DNA from 3 places in the Arthrobacter sp. PAMC25564 genome. Region 2 is predicted to be linked to each of the others. Evidence: riboswitches for the same ligand, from Rfam matches in the RefSeq annotation. Region 2 holds a riboswitch; each other region holds the start of a gene.
What was found. Region 2 has a riboswitch for S-adenosylmethionine ahead of E5206_RS16780 (homoserine O-acetyltransferase). Riboswitches for the same ligand answer to the same signal wherever they lie in the genome.
Positions count from the first base shown of each region.

Region 1: it holds a riboswitch for S-adenosylmethionine, as region 2 does, so the genes downstream of both, E5206_RS04425 (DUF1737 domain-containing protein) here and E5206_RS16780 (homoserine O-acetyltransferase) in region 2, are expected to answer to the same signal.
Region 3: it holds a riboswitch for S-adenosylmethionine, as region 2 does, so the genes downstream of both, E5206_RS08605 (aminotransferase class V-fold PLP-dependent enzyme) here and E5206_RS16780 (homoserine O-acetyltransferase) in region 2, are expected to answer to the same signal.

Region 1 covers NZ_CP039290.1:979,748-983,013, reverse strand. The annotation lists gene E5206_RS04430 (FdhF/YdeP family oxidoreductase) at 1-1,716, shown strand, start outside; SAM riboswitch class IV at 1,876-1,989, shown strand; gene E5206_RS04425 (DUF1737 domain-containing protein) at 2,003-2,296, shown strand; gene E5206_RS04420 (rhodanese-like domain-containing protein) at 2,293-2,703, shown strand; gene E5206_RS04415 (O-succinylhomoserine sulfhydrylase) at 2,704-3,266, shown strand, end outside.
Region 2 covers NZ_CP039290.1:3,602,121-3,605,386, reverse strand. The annotation lists gene E5206_RS16785 (bifunctional o-acetylhomoserine/o-acetylserine sulfhydrylase) at 1-1,282, shown strand, start outside; SAM riboswitch class IV at 1,397-1,512, shown strand; gene E5206_RS16780 (homoserine O-acetyltransferase) at 1,524-2,720, shown strand; gene E5206_RS16775 (hypothetical protein) at 2,707-3,237, opposite strand.
Region 3 covers NZ_CP039290.1:1,886,441-1,889,706, forward strand. The annotation lists gene E5206_RS08600 (class I SAM-dependent methyltransferase) at 1-503, opposite strand, end outside; gene E5206_RS08605 (aminotransferase class V-fold PLP-dependent enzyme) at 590-1,921, opposite strand; SAM riboswitch class IV at 2,077-2,190, opposite strand; gene hisN (histidinol-phosphatase) at 2,272-3,084, opposite strand.

The DNA of each region.
Region 1 (3,266 bases), 1.5 Mb from region 2:
GGCTCCGCCATGAACCCGACCATCGGCATCGGCAAGGGAACGGTCTCCCTGGAAGACATCCACGACGCCGAGCTGGTGTTCGTGGTAGGGCAGAACCCCGGCACTAACCACCCCCGGATGCTTTCGGCCCTGAAGGACTGCAAGAACAACGGCGGCAAGGTCGTGGGCGTCAATCCACTGCCCGAGGCCGGGCTCATGAACTTCAAGGACCCGCAGTCGCTCACCGGCGTGGTGGGGCACGGAACGACCATCGCCGACGAATACCTCCAGATCAAGGTCGGCGGCGACCTGGCCCTGTTCCAGGCCCTGGGCCATCTCCTGCTGGAGGCCGAGAAAGAGAATCCGGGCACCGTGGTGGACCACGCGTTCATCCAGGCACAGACCGAAGGATTCGAAGCCTATGTGACCGCGCGCAGCACCGTTGACTGGGCCGAGACGAAGAAGGCCACCGGCCTGGGCAGGGACGAAATCACCCGGATCGCCGGCATGATGGCGGCTTCCAAGGCCACCATCATCTGCTGGGCGCTGGGACTGACGCAGCAGCCGCACTCGGTGGACACGCTCCGGGAGATCATCAACCTGCTGCTGCTGCAGGGAAACTTCGGCAAACGCGGTGCCGGGGCCTGCCCCGTGCGCGGGCATTCGAACGTCCAGGGTGACCGCACCATGGGCATCTGGGAGAAACCCAAGGAAGCGCTCCTGGCCGCCCTGGACCAGGAGTTCGGGATCAGCACACCACGGGAGCACGGCTACGATTCAACGGAAGCCCTGCAGGCCTTCGAGCAGGACCAGGTGGACGTCTTCGTGGCCATGGGCGGCAATTTCGCGGCGGCGAACTCGGACACGGGACCGCTTGAAGCCGGAATGAAACGTGCCGGGCTGACGGTGCACATCTCCACCAAGCCCAACCGTTCGCATGCCGTCCACGGCCGGACGTCCCTCATCCTCCCCACGCTTGGCCGGACCGACACCGATGACAAGCACCCGGGAGGGCGGCAGTTCCTGTCCGTGGAGGATTCGATGTCCGTGGTCCACTCCACGCAGGGCCGCCTGCAGCCGGTCTCCGGGCACCTGCTCAGCGAACCGGTGATCATCGCCCGGCTGGCACAGGCCACCCTAGGGGATGACCACGCGGTTAACTGGCGGGCCATGGCCGAGGACTACGACGTCATCAGGGACCACATCTCACGCGTCATCCCCGGATTCGAGGACTTCAACGCCCGCATCAGGAACAAGAACGGCTTCGTGCTGCCCAACCCGCCCCGGGACACCCGGACGTTCGCCACCGCCACCGGCAAGGCCGGCTTCACCGTCAGCCCGCTGGAATACCTGGCACCCCCGGCCGGGCACCTCATCCTCCAGACCATCCGCAGCCACGACCAGTACAACACCACCATCTACGGGCTCGACGACCGTTACCGGGGCATCTCGGAAGGCCGCCGCGTCATCCTGGTCCATGAGGACGACCTTCAAGACCTGGGCTTCAAGGACCGGGACCTGGTCGATGTCATCTCCACCTTCCGCGGCGCCGACGGCCACTCCAGCGAACGACGCGCGGACAAGTTCCGCCTGGTGGCCTACCCAACCGCCAAGGGCTGCGCTGCCGCCTACTTCCCGGAGGCAAATGCGCTGGTCCACCGGGAACTCGTCGCACGCGAATCCAACACCCCCGGGTTCAAAGCCATGACCATCCGCTTCGTGCCGCACGCTGCTTGATTCCCCTTCCCTGCAACTTCTCTGCAACGCGGGGTCACCTACGGCCCGTCCCGAGGGGCGGGATGGGCCGTAGGTGACCCCGCGTTGCGTGGCGGCCCGTTACTCAACATGACGACGACGACGGTGTTGGCCGGCGTCGGAAGTGTTACGTTTTTGGGGAGTAATGAGACCCGGCGCCAAGCCCTGACTGGCCGGTCGGCAACCCTCCCTTTCGCGGCGGGGTGCCTCAGGTGAATACTCGGCATATCGATATTCGAGCTGCAAGCGTGAAAGAAGGAGATCCGTCGTGCCTGACGCGTCCACCCAAGCGGCACCGTCCGCCGCCCCTGCCCCTGAAGAAAAGCTGGCCTACCGCCTGTTCACCGGTCCCGATGACCGCGCCTTCTGCGAGCGGGTATCGGCAGCCCTCGCCGAGGGTTATGTGCTCCATGGAAGCCCCGCCGCCACGTTCAACGGCAGCAGCGTCATCGTCGCCCAGGCAGTCGTGCTGCCGGCAGCGATTGCCAGTGCGGACGCCGCCGTCGCCAGCGCGGTGGATGACCTGGAAAACGAAGAGTTCGATGGCGAGGGCCACGCATGAGCTACGCCGGAGACCTCACACCTCAGGATGCCTGGGCCAAGCTCGAGGCAGGGGCCATCCTCGTCGATGTCCGCACCGAGGGGGAATGGGCCCACATCGGTATTCCCGACACTAAGGCGACGGAGAACGATCCGCTGTTCATCCAGTGGAACCTCGCCGGCGGGATTCCCAATGCGCAGTTCGTTGAGCAACTGAAGCAGCAGGCTCCGGAGGACTCCAGTACCGAACTGGTGTTCCTCTGCCGGTCAGGCGCCCGCTCCATCGCCGCCGCAATCGCCGCCACCGCGGCCGGCTTCACCGCCTACAACGTCCTTGAGGGCTTCGAAGGCGAGACGGACCAGCACGGCGAGCGGACCGTCAACGGCTGGAAGAACCGCGGGCTGCCCACCAACCTCGGAAAGCACTAAATGACCTTCAACCCCGACGCCGCCGGCTGGAGCCCCGAGACCCAGGCCGTCCGGGGCGGACTCGACCGCACCGGCTTCCAGGAAACCACCGAGCCGATCTTCCTCAACTCCGGTTTCGTCTACGAATCCGCCGCAGCCGCCGAGCGTGCCTTCACCGGCGAGGACGAGCGCTTCGTCTACTCCCGCTATGGCAACCCCTCGGTCGCCACCTTCCAGGAGCGCCTCCGGCTGCTCGAAGGCACCGAGGCCTGCTTTGCGACGGCGTCCGGGATGTCCGCCGTCTTCACCGCCCTCGGCGCGCTGCTGGGGGCCGGCGACCGCGTGGTCGCCGCCCGCTCGCTGTTCGGCTCCTGCTTCGTGATACTCAACGAGATCCTGCCGCGCTGGGGCGTGGAGACGGTCTTCGTGGACGGCCCGGACCTGGAGCAGTGGCGCTCGGCGTTGTCCGAGCCGGCGACGGCGGTCTTCTTCGAGTCGCCCTCGAACCCGATGCAGGAAATCGTGGACATCGCCGCGGTGAGCGCACTGGCCCACGCCGCGGGGGCGACGGTCGTCGTCGACAA
Region 2 (3,266 bases):
CCACGCCGGCCAGGAGCCGGACAGCGCCACCGGCGCGCGGGCCCTGCCTATCTACCAGACGACGTCGTTCGTGTTCCCGAGCGCTGAAAGCGCCGCCAACCGCTTCGCCCTCGCCGAGCTCGCCCCCATCTACACCCGGATCGGCAACCCGACCCAGGACGCGGTGGAGCAGCGCGTGGCCAGTCTTGAGGGCGGCCTCGCGGCCCTGCTGCTCAGCTCCGGCCAGGCCGCGGAGACCTTCGCGATCCTCAACGTCGCCGAAGCCGGTGACCACGTGGTGGCCAGCCCCAGCCTCTACGGCGGAACCTACAACCTGCTGGCCCACACGCTGAAGAAGTTCGGCATCTCCGTCACCTTCGTGGAGGACCCGGACAACCTGGAGCAGTGGCGCGACGCCGTCCGGCCCAACACCAAGCTGTTCTTCGCCGAGGTAGTCTCCAACCCGCGCCAGGACGTGCTCGACATCGAGGGCGTCTCCAAGGTGGCGCACGAGGGCGGCGTGCCGCTGATCGTCGACAACACCCTGTCCACCCCGTACCTGATCCGTCCGATCGAGTGGGGCGCGGACATCGTGGTGCACTCCGCCACCAAGTACCTCGGCGGCCATGGCGCCGCGATCGCGGGCGTGATCGTGGATTCCGGGAACTTCGATTTCGGCAAGGACCCCGAGCGGTTCCCCGGCTTCAACACCCCGGACCCCAGCTACAACGGCCTGGTCTATGCCCGGGACCTGGGCGCGGACGGCGCCCTGGGCGCCAACCTCTCCTACATCCTCAAGGCCCGCGTCCAGCTCCTGCGCGACCTCGGCTCGGCCGTCTCCCCGTTCAACGCCTTCCTCATCGCCCAGGGCATCGAGACCCTGAGCCTGCGCGTCGAACGGCACGTCGCCAACGCCACCAAGGTGGCCGAATGGCTCGAGGCGAGGGACGACGTCGAATCCGTCGCCTACGCGGGGCTGCCCTCCAGCCCGTGGTACGAGCGGGGCCGCAAGTACGGTCCCAAGGGCACCGGTGCGGTCGTGGCGTTCAACATCGCCGGGGGAGCCGAGGCGGGCAAGGCGTTCGTTGATGCCCTTGAACTGCATTCCCATGTGGCGAACATCGGTGACGTGCGCTCCCTGGTCATCCACCCGGCGTCGACCACGCACAGCCAGCTGACCCCGGAACAGCAGGCCATCGCCGGCGTCAATCCGGGACTCGTGCGGCTCTCGGTGGGCCTGGAGCACATCGATGACATCCTCGCGGACCTCGACGCCGGATTCCGCGCGGCCAAGAGCGTCTGACGTGCACTGACTCCCGGCGTCCCTGATCCGCCGGCGACGGCGCCGGGACGCCGGGAGTCACATGGCCGTCACAATCTTCGCCATTCCGTCGCCTCGTTTCGTAAACTCATTGAAGGTCATGAGCGCCAGCGACAGCCCCGGCTTGCTGGCCGGCAACCCTCCTTTTGCGGCGGGGTGCCCCGGGTGAAGACCTGGCCTGCCGGTCAGCTGACGGCAGGCAAGCGCGAAGTTAGGTCCTCATATGACACTTTCCCTCACCCACAGCGGTGTACCCGGCACCGATCCATCCCGGCGTGCCGTCGAAGAAGAAGTCGAACAAGCCGTGCCGGACGGAACCGTCCAGTACCTGCGGATCGGCGACCTCGAGCTTGAGTCCGGTGCCCGGCTCCCCGATGTCGTCCTCGCCTACGAGACCTGGGGGAGGCTGAACGCGGACGGCTCGAATGCGGTGCTGATCGAACATGCGCTGACCGGCGACACCCACGTGACCCGGGGCGCCAGCGAGGAACCGGGCTGGTGGGAGCAGCTCGCGGGCCCCGGCGCCCCCGTGGACACCGACAAGTACTTCGTCGTCTCCATCAATATCGTGGGCGGCTGCTACGGCTCCACCGGTCCCTCGACGCAGGCCCCCGACGGAAAGCCCTGGGGTTCACGGTTTCCGCTGGTCACCCTGCGGGACACCACGGAGGCCGAGGCCAGGCTTGCGGACGCCCTGGGCATCCGCAGCTGGTTCGCCGTACTGGGCGGATCCCTCGGCGGGGCACGTGCCCTCGAGTGGGCCGTCAGCTACCCGGAACGGGTCCGGCGCTGCGCCGTGATTTCCGTCGGCGCGAGCAGCACCGCGGAACAGATTGCCTTCGCCCAGGCCCAGACCCTGGCTATCCGCCTGGACCCGGACTTCAACGGCGGGGACTACTACGGCGGCCCCGGGCCGGTTGCAGGCCTGGCCCTGGCACGCCGGATCGCGCACATCACCTACCGCTCGGCGGCCGAACTGGACGGGCGCTTCGGCCGGAACGCCCAGGAAGCAGAGGCGCCGCTGGACGCCGGTTCGCTGGCCGGGCGCGGACGCTACCAGGTGGAAAGCTACCTCGACCACCAGGGCAACAAGCTGGTCCGGCGCTTCGACGCCAACAGCTACATCGCCATCACCGAGGCCCTCATGAGCCATGACGTGTGCCGCGGACGCGGCCCCCTCCAGGAATCGCTGGCCCACGCGACGGCGGACTTCATTGTCGCGGCGGTGGATTCGGACCGGCTGTATTTCCCGGCGCAGTCCCGTGAACTCGCCGATGCGCTGCCGGGCGGAGCGGAACTGCACATGATCGAGGCCCCGATCGGCCACGACGGCTTCCTGACCGAAATCGGCCAGCTCAGCGAGCAGTTCCGGCAGAACTTCTTCGGCCAGGCGGCCGAACAGGCGGTCAGCCCTTCATGATCTCCGCGCGCTGGGCCATGTAATCCTCCATGGCGAGCTCGCCATCGCTGTACCGCTGGTCAAGTTCGGCGAGCTTGCGCGCCCGGAACCCCTGCGTGCCCGACGGCGGCGTGGGAACTGCAGGGGTTCCGGGCGGCTGTCCGGCAGGCTGCTGCCACGCGCCCTGCTGCCCGGAGGGCTGTTGCCCGGACCCGGGAGGGTTGTTCAGGTACTCGGGGCTGTCCTCGTAGGGGACGGGGTTCCGGTAGCCCGCCTGGCCCGGGTACGGCGGCAAAGGCTGTCCGGGGGTGCCGGCCTGGAAGCCGCCGCCGAAGTAGTCCTGCTGGGTGTAGCCATCCCGGGGCTGCTTGCCCTGCTGGCCCGGGTACTGGCCCGGATACCCGCCGTCCGGCAGGTTCGGAAACCCGCCGGGCATGCCCTGGCCGCGGTTCCGGCCGCGGACTGACTTCCGGTACAGGCGCAGCGCCGTCGGGACCACGAAGGTCAAAACGATGATCCAAAAGAACAGACTGTTCACGGTGCCGGGCCTCCCAAGTGTTTCCCCCA
Region 3 (3,266 bases), 1.7 Mb from region 2:
GGTTTGTGGACGTCGCCGGCGTGCATGATCCGGGAGAGCCGGTGCACCCAGGGGACCGAGGTGTCCAGCTGGTTCCAGATCAGCCCCAGGACGCCGTGCGGCCGCAGGATGCGGGCGATCTCGGTGCTGGCCAGGAGCGGATCACACCAGTGCCAGGCCTGGGCCACCGTGACAAGATCGAAGGCTTCGGGCTCAAGCCCGGTGTTCTCTGCGCTGCCCTCGACGGCGGTGACGCCCGGCAGCGTCCGGTGCAGCTGCGCCAGCATGTCCGGGGAAGGATCCACTGCCACGGTGTGCAGGCCGCGCCCGACCAACAGTGCCGTGAACTTTCCGGTTCCCGCGCCCACGTCCGCGGCGTCCTTCGCACCGGCGGGGATCAGCCAGCCGGCCGATTCTTCCGGATACCCGGGACGGACCCGCTCATAGTGCTCTCCGCCATCCTGGAAGCTCTGCCCGAGCTGTTGGCGTCGCTCATGGTGGAGTTTGGGGCCGCCGCGTGCCACGTGCGATCTCCTTCGGCAGGTCCGGTGCGGGTACCTTTCGAATTTACCGCACGCGGCAGCGGGCAGCGGCCCTGGGCCCGGTCCGGTCAGGCCTGGTCCAGCGAGCAGGGCGCCGCGCCCGCGGTGCCCGGCGTGTTCGGCGCCCAGTGCGGGTAGCTGCGGGTGTCGTTGGCAGGGACCCAGCGGCCGGCATCCACCACGTAGTCCCAGCCGAGACCGGCCCGCCGGAGCTCCTGGATGCCGGCCAGCAGCCGTTGGGCGTCTTCCAGCCGCGAACCGAGGCCGAAGCTGGCCCGCAGCGAGCCCGAGGGCAGGCCGAGCCGGCGGATCAGCGGGTGGGCGCAGAAGCGGCCGTCACGCAGTCCGATTCCGTGTTCCGCCGAGAGGTAGGCGGCCACGAGGCCCGCGTCGTAGCCTGCCACGGAGAAATTGACGACGCCGATGGTCCCGGCGCCCGGTTCCGTGTCGGCGAAGATCTGGTGCACGGTCACGCCGTCGATGCGCTGGAGCCCCTCGACGAGGAAAGAGCGGATGGCATTTTCATGGGCGTGCCATTGCTCCTCGTCCAGGGCCGCGATCACCTGGCTGGCGCGCGCCAGCGTGGCGGCGCCGAGGACGTTGGGGGAGCCGGCCTCGTGCCGGGCGGGCCCGGTGGTCCAGCTGACAGTGTCGAGCCTGGCGTCGCTGACGGCGCCGCCGCCGGCCAGGTGCGGGGTCCCGGCGTCGAGCCAGTCCGGCCGTCCCACCAGGACGCCGGCACCGAACGGCGCGTAGAGCTTGTGCCCCGAGAAGGCGAGGTAGTCGACGTCGTCCGCGGCGATGTCGATGCGCCGGTGCGGGGCGAGCTGGGCCGCATCGACGACGATCCGGGCCCCGTACTCGTGGGCCAGGGCGGCCAGGGCGCGGATGGGCAGGATCTCCCCGGTGACGTTGGAGGCTCCGGTGACGGCGAGCAGGCTGATCCCGCCGAGCGCCAGCTGCCCGCGCAGCCGCTCCACGGTGGCCGTGAGGGTGGGGGCGGCGACGACGCTGCGGTGCGGCACATTCTGCCACGGCAGCAGGTTGGCGTGGTGTTCGATGTCGAGGTAGAGGACCTCTCCGGTGTGCTTGCCATCGCTCACGGGCAGGCAGCCGGCCAGCAGGTTCAGGGAGTCGGTGGTGTTCCGGGTGAAGATGACCGAGTCGTCGTCCCGGCCGCCCACGAACCCGCGCACGATGGTGCGGGCGTTCTCGTAGACCGACGTGCTGATCTGGGAGGCGTAGCCGGCGCCGCGGTGGACGCTCGCGTAGAACGGGAGAATCTCGTTCAGGTAGGCCGACACCACGGACAGAGCAGGGGCCGAGGCGCCGTAGTCCAGGTTGGCGTAGCGGACGTGTCCGCCCTGGATCAGCGGGGCCTGGATCTCGGCCCCGGTCACCGCGGAGAGGGGGTGGCCCGCGACGGCAAACCGTGCGTCGGCGTCAGGCTGCTCCCCGGGGTGCGCTGCACCTTCGGCGTGGCGGAATCGGGGGCTTGCGGGAAAAGTGGCAGTTGTCAAAAGGACCTCGCTCGAAAAGGACCCCTCACTCCGGGGATCCGCGCTTGCCGGGTCCGTTCCGGACCGGCCAGGTCGTCACCCGGGGCACCCCGCCGCGAATGGAGGGTTGCCGGCCAGCAAACCGGGGTTTAGCGCTGGCACTCGTGACCTGCCACGAGCCTAGGACATCCACGCCGCCGGGGAAAAGGCCGGACTGGAATGTGAAGCCGTTTGTTACGGGACGGCGGGGCCTAGAGCAGGTCGTCCAGGCCGGGGTTGAGCCGCTTGAGGACTTCGGAGTGGAGGATGGAGTTGGTGGCGAGGGCGTTGCCGCCGAACGGGCCGTCTTCCCCCTCCAGCGAGGTGAAGCGGCCGCCGGCCTCGGTGACGATCGGCACCAGCGCGGCCATGTCGTAGAGGTTCAGTTCCGGCTCGCAGGCGATGTCCACCGCGCCCTCCGCGACCAGGCAGTAGGACCAGAAATCGCCGTAGGCCCGGGTGCGCCAGACTTCCTCGGTGAGGCCCAGGAACTCGTCGAGGTTGCCGCGTTGCTTCCAGCCGCCCAGGCTTGAGTAGGACAGCGACGCGTCCGAGAGCTTGGAGACGTTGGACACCTTCAGCCGGGTGGCAGCCGCCAGCGATCGGCCCGTGTAGGCCCCGGCGCCCTTGGCCGCCCACCAGCGCTTACCCAGCGCCGGGGCGCTGACGACGCCGACGACGGGCTCGCCCTCGTCGATGAGGGCGATCAGGGTGGCCCAGACCGGGACGCCCCGGACGAAGTTCTTGGTCCCGTCGATCGGGTCGATGACCCAGCGGCGGGAGCCATGGCCGGAGCTGCCGAATTCCTCGCCGAGGACGGCATCGCGCGGTCGGGAGCGGGACAGCTGGCCGCGGATGGCTTCCTCCGCGGACTTGTCGGCGTCGGTCACCGGCGTCAGGTCTGGCTTCGTTTCGATCCGAAGGTCGAGCGCCTTGAAGCGGCTCATGGTCTGGGAATCTACGGAATCTGCCAGGACATGGGCAAGGCGCAGGTCATCGTTGTAGCTCGAAGCGGTTTGACTCATGGGTCCAAACTACCGCCAAAGCGGGCGGCCGGCCTGCAGGCCACGTTGCTGCGGCCGGATGGGCTCCCAACCCCGGGGCCGCAGCCAGGCATCACCCAACCCCCAACCGGCCTGTCAGGACTATGCTGAATTTTGCCAGCTGCGCCTGGATGGCACAGGCGCCTCGACGCCTACAGAGAGTG